2 regions of the Variovorax monticola genome follow, and region 2 is predicted to be linked to the other one. Evidence: predicted binding sites of a transcription regulator. Region 2 holds the regulator's gene; the other holds the start of a gene.

Region 1 (6,436 bases), on a different contig from region 2:
CCGAGCCGCCGTAGCCCTTGATCTGCGGCTGCACGCTCAGCGCGTCGCCCACCATCAGGCCGAAGAAGTGAGGCAGGCTGCCGGTGGCCGGCACGCCGAAAACGGCTTCTTCGGGGTGTGCCCACAGCCGGCCCACCAGGAACATCGCGCGGTCGAGCTGCAGCTTGTTGCCCACCGCCAGCGCGAAGTCGTAGCTGCTGACCTGCGAGACGGGCACGAAGTCCTTGTCGGGGTCGTAGCCGGCGTCCTTGAACACCAGCGGCGCCACCACCATCACGGCGGGGTTGCCGAGCATCAGCACGTTCTGCCCCGCGGGCGTGCGCTTCACTTCCTTGGCCGCGAGCCGCCCGCCTTCGCCGGGACGGTTTTCCACGGTGACCTTCACGCCGAGCCTGGGCGTCAGCCGCTCGGCGATCAGGCGCGCGATGCGGTCGGTGCTGCCGCCGGCCGCATAGCCGACCACCAGGGTCAGCGGGCCGTCCAGCGCGGGCGCCTGCGCGTGGGCGGTGTGCGCGGCGGGAGCGCAAGCGGCCAGGGCCACGCCCCATGCCATGAGTTGTCGCCTGGAAAAGAATGCGGGCATGAAGTGTCCTGCGGGCAGTTGTCGGTGTCGGGGATGGGCACGCGCGCAACGTCTTCACAGCGAGAATCACCCGCCACGTTGTGTTGCTGTTCGTGCAAATTTGTTACCGAGTTATACGGAAGCACAAACAGTTGATCTAATCCATCACCTGTTCGCCGAGGCGGGCGGACCACACTCTTGCCGCCCGTTAACCCATCCGTATGCAAGCTTTCCCCGACGCAGACGCCTTGCGCGCGCCCCGCTCCCTGGACGACCTGCTGCTGTACCGCCTGGCGCGTGCCATGCGCGCGGGCAGCGGCATGGCCACGCGGCTGGTCGAGGGCGGTTTCGGCATCACGCGGCGCGAGTGGGGAATGATCGCCACGCTCGCGCAGGAAGGCGAGATGACCTCGTCCGTGCTGGCCGCGAACCTGCACCTGGACCGCGTGCGCACGTCGCGCGGACTGCGCAGCCTGGTCGAGAAGAAGCTGGTCGAACGACGGCAGGATTCGGAAGACAGGCGCGAGGTGCATGTGCGCCTGAGCGCGTCGGGCCAGCAGCTTTTCGGCCAGCTGTTTCCGCGCATCGCGGGGCTGAACACCGGCCTGCTGGAAGGCATCGCGCCCGCCGACCTCGATGTCTTTCTGCGTTGCCTGCGGCACCTGGAACAGCGCGGCAGCGAACTGGTGGCACAGGGCGCCGTCGCGGAAAAGGCCGACCGGCGCTCGGGCGGCACGCGGCACCGGTGGCCGGAGCGCGGCTGAGGCCTGGGCCTGGCCCGGCCCCGCAGCGTCTTTTTTTGCCTTGTCAGGCTTCGACGTTGAGCGTGCCGCCGATGGGCACGCCGTTGGCGTTGGTGCGGAACGCGCTGTTGCTGTTGCTGCTGCTCGATCCCGTTTCGTTCTTCACGGCGTCGATCTGCTGCTCCGCGCTTTTCTGCATCGCCGCCGCCTGAATCGCCTTCAGCTGCGCCTGCAGCATGGCGAGCTGGGTGTTGAGCGACTCCAGCTGCTGCTGAACCGCCTTGCGCGCATCGCCTTCGGGCGTTTCGACCAAGGTCTTCTGCGTGGCGGTGATCTGCTTTTGCGTAGCGACGATCTGGCGCTGGATCTTCGCGACTTCGGCGGCGGTGCCGCTCCCTGTTCCGGCTGTGCTCGAAGCACCGATGGCGGTCAGCATGGACGTCCTCTGTTGTTGTGTGGATGAAGGACTATCGGCAGGTTCGGGGGGAAATGTAGGGGCGCACAAGCATCGGTTGGGTCGACGAGAGGCGTTGCGTGGTCGGGGCAACCCGTTTCTGCAGATTCGGCAAGACCGAGCCCGAGGTGTGCCTGAAACTGAAACGGACCCCGAAGGGTCCGTTTTCTAGAGAAAAGCCAGCGACGTTACTTGGGTGAGTAGGTCATCTTGGTCACGACCATTGGCGCCTTCGGGTCGAGTCCCTTGAGGAATTGGCCTCGATAAGGGCCTTCGGCCGCCACCCAGAACTCATTGGCGAATTCTTTTGTAAGCACCGAACCGCCAATTGTCATCTTCAGCGAAAGCTTGCACGTATCGAATGTGCCCATCGCGGTTTCCAGTTTTTCACGGCCGATGTAGGTGAGTTCGGCATTCGCTTGCAGGGAAGTCGTCGCGCCACTTCGACCGTTGAGAACCTCTTTTTTCGATACAGAAGTTTGTTGCTTCACGACCTGACCGGATTTGATGTCGACCGGAAACGAGAACGGCGGCTCATAGGTCTGGGTCACGTAAGAAGCATTTCCCGAAGGAAATACGGAAGGGAACGCGGCCGCAACTTTCGGATCGATCGTATTTTTGTAGGTTGCCGACTTTCCGTAGAGCAGGATGTTGCCGTTCGCAAAGTCCTTGTATTCTTTCTTGACAGTGCTTTGCCGATACTGCGCCGAATCGACAGTTTCCGAAGCCACGTTGAAGGCAACCGGATTGGCGCCGGCAAACGCCTCGCGGCCCTCGGTGACGGTCTTGCGGTGGAAGGAGGCCGTCGCGGGATCCGCTCCTGGCTTCACTGCGTCGAATTCCAGAAGCGTGCCTTCGCGGAAATCGGCCTCGTTGAAGCACGGCGCCGAACTGTCTACCACCGCAGGGGCCGGCTGTTCGGGTGCGGGTGAAACCGGCAATGTGGCAAATCCTTCCGGACCTCCTCCGCCACCGCCACATGCGGAAATGAATGCAGCCGCGGCTGCAATGGCAACCAGTCGCGCGCGCGGCATGTTGCTGGTATTTTCTCGGTTCAATTTCTTCTCCCTTTTTAGTGAGTTCCAATTTTGAGGGAGGCTTTCCGCTGGTTGCCGACAGCGACGTTTGGTCTGAGTGAATCAGCATTGCCCAAGCGAGAAAAAGTCACAAACTTTCTCGCTTAATCTCATGAATGGCATTCATGAGAAATGAAAATTTTCAAGTTGCCGAAAGACAGCAAAGGCGCGGTCGAATTCGAAGAGGGAGACGATCCGGTCGTCAGCAAAAGTTGGTATTTATTGGCATCTCTCGCGCTGTGCGAAACAGGCTGAGCGGTCACTGCAGGCTCGATCAACCCCAGATCAGGGCCTCGCGAGGCACGAACTCACACCCCCTGCCTACAATCGACCCCTTCTGCGGCTCGCCGTGACACCCGCAACTCACAAAGGCACCGCATGCAAGACCACTATCTCGCCTTGGGTGTCAGCAGCAGCGCGAGTGCGGCGGACATCAAGAAGGCCTACCGCCAACAAGCCGCCCGGCTCCACCCGGACCGCAACCCTGCGCCGGACGCCGCCACACGTTTCCGTGCTGCCCAGGAGGCCTACGACATCCTTGGCGACAGCGCCAAGCGGGAGACCTACGACAACAACCGCAAGCGCAACCTGCTGGACGATCCACTGCAAACCGCGCGCGGCATCTGGGCAGACTATTTCCACCGGCTCATCTAGGTCTCGATGCACGTATCCCCCTTCTTCCACAACCTGAATTCCGCGTACCTGGCTGAACTCGACGACATGCGCCACGACTCCGAGGGGCATTTCGTGCTGGAGCGGCGGCTGGCCGAGCGGCGCAGCGAGCTCGCGTTCCTGGTTCACATGCTGGAGGTCGCGCCCGAGATGGTGGCAGTCGTGCTGCACAAGGCTTTCCACTTCACGTCCATCCCGGCCATGGACCAGTTGCTCGCTTGCGAGCCCGGAGACCTGGCGGCCTGGGAGAGCCTGCGGAAGACCATCGAGATCGCACCGTGGGCCAGGCCGACCGTGCAGCTGCTGCGTGAGCAGGCCGCCGGCGACCGCTTCCTGAGCGTGGCTGCCGCGCTGGAGTACATGGCGGGCAGCCCCCGGCACGCGCCCGCCCATGCAGGCGACGAAGACGACAGCGAAAAAGACGCGACCAACGCCGACGACGACACGAACGACCGCCAGCCCCTGTCGGCCGACGACCTGGACGACGCCGACGGCCAGACCCGCGAGGACGCTCGCGCCGACTGGATGGCCGACCAGGGTTTCGACCGCAAAGACTGAGCAGACCGGCACGCAAGACATCCACCGCAATGAACCACCTCGCCCTGATCACGAAGACCCGCAGCCTGATTGCCGCAGGCGACATTGCCGGCGCCGAGTCCGCCCTCACCGAACTGGCGGACACCGAGGGCGACAGCGCGCTGATGGTGGTGCTCGACCAGCTGGCGCCCAAGGACATCCTCGCGGTGATGCGCGAGTACGACCCGTCCCGGGAGTCGGTCGTGAGCCTGCTGGTCACCCCCGCACAGTTCGCGCATGCCATCGTGATCGAGAAGCGCTACAAGGACCTCACCCACACGCACCTGCGCGGCATGGTGAACGCCATCGTCTTCCGGGAGGACGCGGACCCGGTGGCGTTCCTGACCGCTGTGGGCGATCTGGAGGGCGGCAGCGAAGCCATGGCGAACTACTTCGCCCAGAAATGGGCGCGCATCGAATCCTTCGCCCGCAGCGGGACCTTCGACACCGCGGAGGAAGACGGCGAGATGCTCTCCGAGACCGAGCTGCTGGCGTCAGCGTATGCCACCCCCCAGGTCTCGCTGGACGAGGTGGCCGACCAGGACTGGATGGAGCTGGCCTGGCGCATGCGCCACGAGTGCCCCGACCTCTTCACCGAGACCTTGCTGGTCCTGCGTGCGCAGGCACGCGCCCATGACCTCGGCGTGGGGGACGACGAAGAGACCGTTGAAGCAGAAGACACGCGCGTGGAGACCAGCGACACCGATCGGGGCCGCAGCACACCGGCGGCACGCGACGACGAGGAAGAGTCGGCGATCTGACGGCGCCAGCCACAGCGACTGAATGCACGATGCCCGCGATGCCCACGCCCCACCACACCGCCCCAGACAGCACCCCCCAGGCCATCGCGCTGTTCGACGGGCGGCCCTTTTTTGAGAAGGCCCTGCAGCATGGCGTGCGCCACGGCATCATCGGGCCCGCGAAGCTGGCCGCCATGTGCCAGGAAGCGCCCAAGGGCATGGTGCAGATCGCGCGTTATTTCGGCACCGAGTACCTGCTTCCTGACCTGGAGCGCGCCAGGGACAGGCTGATCAACCTGGTGAGCCTGTACCTGGAGCACTCGACTGGGGGCGACCTGGACCAGGCCGCCGAGTCCCTGCGGGACCACAGTCTGCTGTCGCGCTCCAAGGGCGGTTCGGACATGCTCAAGGCGCTGATCGCCATGCCCAAGAGCAGCCATTTCGGCATGCAGGCGCATGGGGTCTTCGAGACCAAGCACATCCCGTTGCTCGCCAAGTGGTCGCTGCGCAGCCTGCACGAGTACCGCGCCGAGTGCACCGCCCGCAGCCACGCGACCACCCTGGTGGAAGCTGCCGTGTGGATGGCGGCCCAGCTGGGTATGGATGCCGATGACCTGGAGGATGCCGGCAGAGATGCGGAAGCGGTGGTCCGCACGGCGCTGCTGGTGCGCGCATGCCGACGCAACACCATGCCGGACTGGGCCGCATTCCAGAAGATGGTGGTGGGTCTGCGCAAGAAACATGCACCACGAGCCGGTGACCTGGCGACGCCGGTCCCCATGAGCTTGCCCAGAGATCTGCCGGCAGCCTACCTGGAGGTGGTGCAGTCGGTGCAGGCCTCTGTCATGCAGGACATGCCAAGAATCCTGGATGCCACGCTCGACGTGTACAAACTCTTCGACCAGACGCCGGCCTTCCTGGGCCGCTATTTCTGGTTCGAAGACACCCTGGCCGACCTGGACCATCTCGAGCGCGGCAACAGCGTCTTGTGGGAGAAGGCCACCGAGGGCCACACCGACGACAGTTCGCTGCTGACACTGTTCCTGCGCATCGCCACGCACGGCAAACACACCACGCTACTCACCAGGAAGACCGCAGCCAGCCTGGTCAAGAAGATCCGGACATCGGGCCTCGATACCGATCTGCCCCGGCAGTTCGTGCTGCAGCACGCCCCCGTTCAGTTGCAGGGCGACTACCTGCACCTGTGGAATGCCTTCATCGAAGAGGCCGAGCCCCTCCTGCGCAGCGACCGGGTGCAAGCCACCGAGGATGCGCTGGCGCTGCTGCACCAAGAGTGCAATATCGCCGGGTAGGCCGAAAGCGACGTCGCCGGTGGAAGGTAACCAGCTTGGGGCCGAGCCGCGGCGCGTGCCGAGCACGAGAAGTGTGCGCAGGGCCTAGGGAAGGTCTTGTGCGGGGGCCTCCCGGATTGCGGGAACTCGTGTGCAGGCGGATATGCCTGCTGGCCCTGATGGTTTTCGCTGACGGGATTCCCATCTGAACATCGAGCTTGGCGCTCTTGTTCCCTGTCGGAGTGTTCCCGTCCTGGTCGCGCATCGCTGCGTTACACTTTGAGACATTCAAAACCAACACAACGGCGCATCCGCGTGGGC
Region 2 (6,436 bases):
TCGCCACCGCCTGCCGGTGCACTACATCTCCAGCGGCCAGAAGGTGCCCGAGAACCTGTTGCAGGCCGACCGCGCGCAGCTGGTGGACAGCGTGTTCCAGCCGCGCCAGCACAACGCGCTGTTCGTGCCGGCCGAGAGCGACCTGCAGGAAGAACCCGCGGGCGCCGGCCCGTCGGCACAGGTGGTGCAGGCGCAGGGCGAGACCGACCGCCTGCGGCTGAAGTACCAGAACCTGATCCGCGCCATGGCGCACGACGCGCAGGAGCTGGCCACCGCCGCGAGCGCGCTGTCCGGCGCGCAGATCGGCTTCGAGCGCGCGCGCGGCCTCTGGCGCCAGGCGGGCGACGCCGAGACCGGCCAGAAGGCCGTGCTGCAAGACCTCGCGGTGCATGCGCGCGGCGAAGTGGCCGCGGGTTGCGAGACCTACGTGCTCGCGCTGTCGGGCCAGATCGGCCTGCGCTCCAACGAAGGCGGCGACGCCTACGAATGCCACGGCAGCCTGCTGCTGTCGGACCGCACGGGCCTGCCGCTCGCCGCGCCCAACCAGTGGCTCGCCACCGCCGCCACGCGCGGCATGAAAGACCCGGCACGCAAGCCGGGCGCGCGCCAGGCGCCCTGGCTGCGCCAGCAGGACTTCGGCCATCGCACGATGGTGCATGTGCTCACGCGTCTGCCCGGCATCGAGGCCATGGTGCAGTGGCAGGCCGCCGGCCAGCGCTGGCTGGCGCGCGCGCCGGGCTCCACCGCCGTGATCGATTCGCGCACCGGTGCGCCCGACACGCTCGCCCGCCTGGACCTGGACCTCGAATTCGGCGAAGCCCGGCCGGTGCGTTTCCGCGGCAAGCCGGCGCTGCAATGCGAAGCGCACGTCGACGTGGTGCTGCGCTTCAACGCCGCCGCCGCGGCGGCGGGCATCGAGCGGGACGCCATGCCCGCGCTGCGCTGCGTGGCCACCCGCACGCTCGACGCGCGCACCGGCAACGTGCTGGCGCTGGGCTTCGCGCTGTCGAACGTCGGCACCGAAGTGACGGCGCGCCAGCTCGCGCAATGGCAAGGCTGGGCCAACGAGGCAGAGCCTTGCTTCCGCCTGCTGCGCGACGGCGTGCAGCTGGCGGGCGGCATCGGCGAGCTGGGCGACCCCGACAACATGAAGCGCCTGCTCATCGCCGGGCAAGTGACCACCACCGTGTGGCGCCTGCTGCACGCCGAGGGCGAATGGGCCGACCGCACGCGCGCACTGCTGGGCCAGCTGACGGCCCGCCCCGCGCGCAACGGACGGCTCATGAGCGGCAGCGCGCTGTATGCGGGCGTGGGCAAGCTCTTTTTGCTGCTGGAGGCACTGGGCACCGAATCGACGGCGCCCACGCAGGCGCCGCGTGCGCTGGAGCAACTGGGCCGATGAGGAGAACCGAATGAGCAAGCTGGTCGCCGACCAGGCGGACGGACTGCGGCGCCTGCTGGCGCCGAAGCCCACGCGCGTGGTGGCCGTGGCGGGCATGGGGCAGGGCGCCGGCGGCACCACCGCCGCCATGAACCTGGGCGTGGCCCTGGTCCAGCAGGGCAGGAGCGTGCTGCTGCTGGACGAACACTGCCCGAAGGAAGGCTCGGCCTGCGAGGTCTGGGCCATCGATCCGCTGGGCAGCCTGGCCGACGTGGCGAGCCAGCGGCTGACGCTGGACGGGGCCGACGTGCAGGCCGGCTGCGGCGTGCACGTGCTGCCGGCGCCGCCCGGCGTGGCGCCCGAGGGAACCGACCCGCGCGCGCTGTGGCCCGACGGCGTGGTCATCGTCGACGCGGCCTTCGACAGCGAGGGGCGCCTGTCGCCGCTCGCGCGGGCCGCGGACGACCTGCTGCTGGTGCTCAAGCCGCATCCGGCGTCGATCACCTCGGCCTATGCGGGCATCAAGAACCTGCACTACGCGCACGGGCTGAAGCAGCTGCGCTTTCTCATCAACGGCGTGGTCGATGTCGACGCCGCGCAGCAGATCATGAACAACCTTGCCAATGCCGGCAGCCGCTACCTCGCGCTGTCGCTGCTGCCCGCCGGCCTGGTGCGCTTCGATGCGCGCATTCCCGATGCGTGGCGGCTGAAGCAGACCATTGCCGAGGCCTTTCCCGCCAGCGCGGCCGCGGTGGACTTCCGGCGCCTGGCCGACGACATGGGCCGCTGGCCGTGGCGTGCGGCCGTGCCGCTGCAGGCCGCCTGACGCGCGGACCACCCCATCAACGGAACAAGGACGGCCGTGTACACCGCACAGGGAAACATCGAGAAATCGCACCTGCTGGCGCAGCATCAACCGCTGGTGCGCCGCATCGCGCTGCAGATGATGTCCAAGCTGCCCGCCAGCGTGGAGCTGGACGACCTGATCCAGGCCGGCATGCTGGGCCTGCTGGACGCGTCCAGCCGCTACCAGGACAACCGCGGCGCGCAGTTCGAGACCTTCGTCAGCCAGCGCATCCGCGGCGCCATGCTCGACGAGCTGCGTGCCAACGACTGGGGCTCGCGCGGCCTGCGCCAGTCGGCGCGCGGCGTGGAGAAAGCCATTCACGCACTGGGCCACAGGCTCGGGCGCTCGCCCACCGAAGGGGAGATCGCCAAGGAGCTGAAGATGGAGCTGGAGGCCTACCAGTCGCTGCTGCAGGAGATCCAGGGCTGCCAGCTGCTGTACGTGGAGGACTTCACCAAGGACGACGCCGACAACCCCTTCCTGGACGCCCATTCGCAGGAATCGCGCAAGGACGGGCGCGCCAGCAACGACCCGCTGGAGCAACTGCTGGAAAGCGGCTTCAGGCACCAGCTGGTCGACGCGATCGCGACCTTGCCCGAACGCGACCAGCTGCTGTTGAACCTGTACTACGACGAAGAGCTGAACCTGCGGGAAATCGGCGCGATTCTCGAAGTGAGCCAATCGCGCGTGTGCCAGCTGCACAGCCAGGCGATCAGCCGGCTGCGGGCGAAGCTGAAGGACCTGCTGTAGGCCCGGTGCCGGGCCAGTCGCTGTCGGCATCGAAGCGCCGCAGCCAGCGCGCGGAGGTGTCGGGGGTGAACATGTCGTCGCGCGCCACGTTGGGCGGGTAGCTCACCATCCACAGCCTTTGCAGGCGCACGGGCTTCAAGGTGTCGGCCAGTGCGCGCAGGGCCTTGGGAACCCCTTCTTCGACCGGGTACAGCGCGGGAGCCTCGCCGGCCTCGATCCACAGCCCGCGGCCGTCCATGCACGGCTGCACGCGCAGGCCCGGCACTTTGCGCAGCCGGCCCCGCAACGCATCCACACCCCCCAGCTTCGTGGCGAAGTCTCCGCACACCAGCACACCGAAGCTCGGTGTGCGCATGCCGTGCTCCAGGCTCATGCCGTCGGGCCTGCCGGAGCGCATGAAGAAGGGCTTGTCCACGTCGAGCCCGAGAAACCGCCGGGCCAGGGCGAACTCGGCCGCCTGCTGGAACGCATGGCGCTCCAGCACCGGCGGGCGTCCGATGCCCAGGCCCATATAGGCCTGAACCGGCTGCAGCCGTTGCAATGCGCCCAGCCACCAGGCGCGCAGTTCGTCCTTGCGTGCGTTCCAGAACGCCAGCGGAAAGTGCAGCGTGAGGTAGTCCAGGCCGGGCGCAGCCACGGCAAGGCGCGCGCGGCGGCACTGTGCGAGCGCCTGGAACTCGAACTGCGACGAGCTTTCCTTCGTCGGCGCATCGAAGGCTTCGAGCGAGACGATGTCGTCGGCATGCCTGAGGAAGTGGGTCTCGATGTCCGCCTGCGTGAGTGCCCTGCGCGAGACCGCGCCGCTGCGCAGCCCCATGTAGCGGGTCAGCGCGTGGCCGGTGAGCGCCTGGAACTCCTCGTGCAGCTGCGGGATGAGCAGGGCCAGCCGGCCCGCGTCGGCCTTGGAGCGGATGTGGAAGTAGGCCGAGGCGAACATGGCCAGCCGCCAGGTGGCGGGCGGTTGCGGCGCGCCCGACGCGTCGCTCGCAGGCACCGTCGCCGTGGCGCCGGCGTCGCTGCGCAGGGCATCGGTCCAGCGCTGGAGCTCGGGTGCGGGCAGGGGGTCGCTTTCGCCCATGCAGGGCACATGGAGAACGTGGAGAACGTGGAACCGGTCCCGGCCGAACATGTCGACGAGGGCCTGGCTCTGGTTGAGTCCCAGGGAGTCGGGGGTGAGCTTCAGTTCGACCGCGTGCGTCACCTGGGTGGCGCTGGGCGACGGGTGCCCCGGCGGCACGACCACCAGGTCGGCCGAGAGGCTGCCCTTCGGCTTGCGCCAGTGGCAGTTGCCCTTGCGCGCGGGCCGCGGCGCCGGCGTGCCGATGAAGGGCATGCCGTTGGCGGCATGGGCGAGCTCCGATTTGAAGGGCGCCTGCCAGAAGCCCACCTGGTAGTCGCAGGCATCGAGCAGCGTGGCGAAGCTGCGCTGTGCGTCCCCGCGCACCTTCGGCTTGTCGTCGCCGCCGGCATGCACCACGGATTCCTCGCCGGGCTGCGTTTCGTAGCAGCGCGAGTCGGGGCGCACCGGAAAGGCCACGGCGAAGGCGCCGAGCGCGCGATACAGCGGCAGGAAGGGCAGCGGACTGCCCCAGGTGTTGCGTGTGTCGGTCGGCCCTGGAGCATGGGCGGCGTCGTTGCAGTAGCGGCCCAGGTCGGCAAGCACCTGCGTGAGCGCCGCCATGGCTTCGCGCAAGCCGGGCTCCTGCCATTTCAGCGTGGGGAAGGTGTGCAGGCTGGCTTCGAGGTCCTGCGCGAGCAGCGCGCCGACGGGCAGGGTGGGCGCTTCGGCGGCGCACAGCAGCTTGCCCAGCCGGTACACGAGCACGCCCATGGGGCGGCGCAGGCGCTCGATGCCGTCGGGGCCGAGCGCGTCGAGCACGGCCAGGGCCTTGGCCAGGTGCGGGTCACAGGAGATCTCAAGGGGGTGGGGCGGGAGTGTGTGCGCCATCGGGGACTCGCGTCGCGAAAAAAAGGACGGCGCAGTTTGCAAGTCGTGCCGCGCCGGCAATGCCAACAATGGTTAAGCCGGTTTGGAAACCAGAAGAATCCCGCTCGGACCGCGAACAAGTTGGCACCGTGGCAGGTCAGGCTTTGTCCGGCAACGGTTCGCGCTGCTTTCCGGCGCGCCGCCGGGGCGGGCCGCGCCAGCATCGGCGACTTGTCAAAGCCCGCCAAAAAAACTATCCCCAAGCGCCGCGCGGCGCGCCCCATCAGCGACTACGCGCTCATCGGCTCGACCCACAGCGCGGCGCTGGTGCACCGCGGCGGCGACATCGAATGGCTCTGCCTGCCGCGCTTCGATTCGGCCGCCATGTTCGCCAGCCTGCTGGGCGACGAGCGCAACGGCCACTGGACGATGCGCGCCAGGGACGCCAAGGCGCGCGTCACGCGGCGCTACCTGCCCGGCACCGTGGTGCTCGAGACCACCGTTCACACGGCGAAGGGCACCGCCACCGTCACCGACTTCATGCCGCGCCCCGCCGACGACGGCACGCAGGAGGTGGTGCGCATCGTGCAGGGCGTGCGCGGCACGGTGGCCATGCACACGGAATTTCGCATCCGCTTCAACTACGGCCAGTGGATTCCCTGGGTGGACCGGCATGACGGCGCGGTGTTCGCCATGGCCGGTCCCGACGCCGTGCGCATCACCTCCGGCGTGCCGCTGACCAACGAGAACTTCGCGAGCTTTGCCGACTTCAGCGTGTCCGCCGGTCAATCCATCGCGTTCTGCCTCGACTGGTTTCCCTCGCACCTGAAGCCCCCGGTGACGCGCGACGCCAGCGCCTTGCTGGCGCGCACCGTCGCCGAGTGGAACGCGTGGACCGAACGCTGCGGCTACCGGGGCGAGTTTCAGGAGCCGGTGATGCGCTCGCTGCTCACGCTCAAGGCGCTGACCTACGAACCCACCGGCGGCATCGTCGCCGCACCCACCACCTCGCTGCCCGAGCAGCCGGGTGGCGAGCGCAACTGGGACTACCGCTTCTGCTGGCTGCGCGACGCCGCGCTCACGCTGTACGCGCTGATCGGCTCCGGCTACGTGGAAGAGGCCAGCGCCTGGCGCTGGTGGCTGATGCGCGCGGTGGGCGGCTCACCCGAAGAGCTGCAGGTGATGTACGGCCTGCACGGCGAGCGCTCGCTCACCGAGCAGGAGCTCGACTGGCTGCCGGGCTATGAAGGCAGCCGGCCGGTGCGCATCGGCAACGGCGCGCACGGGCAGCTGCAGCTCGACGTGTTCGGCTCGGTCATCGCGGCCTTTCATGCGGCGCGCAAGGCCGGGCTTGCGGACATGGACAAGGTGTGGCCGCTGGAGCGCGCCATCGCCAAACAGCTGATGGTGCTGTGGAAGCAACCCGACTGCAGCCTGTGGGAGGTGCGCGGCGAGCCGCGCCACTTCGTGCATTCCAAGATCATGTGCTGGCTGGCCTTCGACCGCATGATCGCGAGCGCGACCGAGTTCG

Evidence for each region. The regulator FliA, encoded in region 2, starts transcription of late flagellar genes. The targets are predictions, from matches to a motif close to CTAAAGTTTNNNNNNNNNNNGCCGNTA.
Region 1: ACSFA5_RS28675 (FlxA-like family protein) is a predicted target of FliA. The motif match lies at 1,774-1,800, and genes of this name have one in related genera.

What each region holds. Positions count from the first base shown of each region.
Region 1 covers NZ_JBPJZP010000008.1:406,465-412,900, reverse strand. The annotation lists gene ACSFA5_RS28685 (tripartite tricarboxylate transporter substrate-binding protein) at 1-583, opposite strand, end outside; gene ACSFA5_RS28680 (MarR family winged helix-turn-helix transcriptional regulator) at 784-1,326, shown strand; gene ACSFA5_RS28675 (FlxA-like family protein) at 1,370-1,741, opposite strand; gene ACSFA5_RS28670 (DUF3108 domain-containing protein) at 1,948-2,817, opposite strand; gene ACSFA5_RS28665 (hypothetical protein) at 2,968-3,090, shown strand; gene ACSFA5_RS28660 (DnaJ domain-containing protein) at 3,214-3,489, shown strand; gene ACSFA5_RS28655 (hypothetical protein) at 3,496-4,065, shown strand; gene ACSFA5_RS28650 (hypothetical protein) at 4,095-4,844, shown strand; gene ACSFA5_RS28645 (hypothetical protein) at 4,883-6,136, shown strand.
Region 2 covers NZ_JBPJZP010000003.1:556,288-562,723, reverse strand. The annotation lists gene flhF (flagellar biosynthesis GTPase FlhF) at 1-1,402, shown strand, start outside; gene ACSFA5_RS13795 (MinD/ParA family ATP-binding protein) at 1,413-2,207, shown strand; gene ACSFA5_RS13790 (RNA polymerase sigma factor FliA) at 2,244-2,978, shown strand; gene ACSFA5_RS13785 (type VI immunity family protein) at 2,941-4,926, opposite strand; gene ACSFA5_RS13780 (glycoside hydrolase family 15 protein) at 5,137-6,436, shown strand, end outside.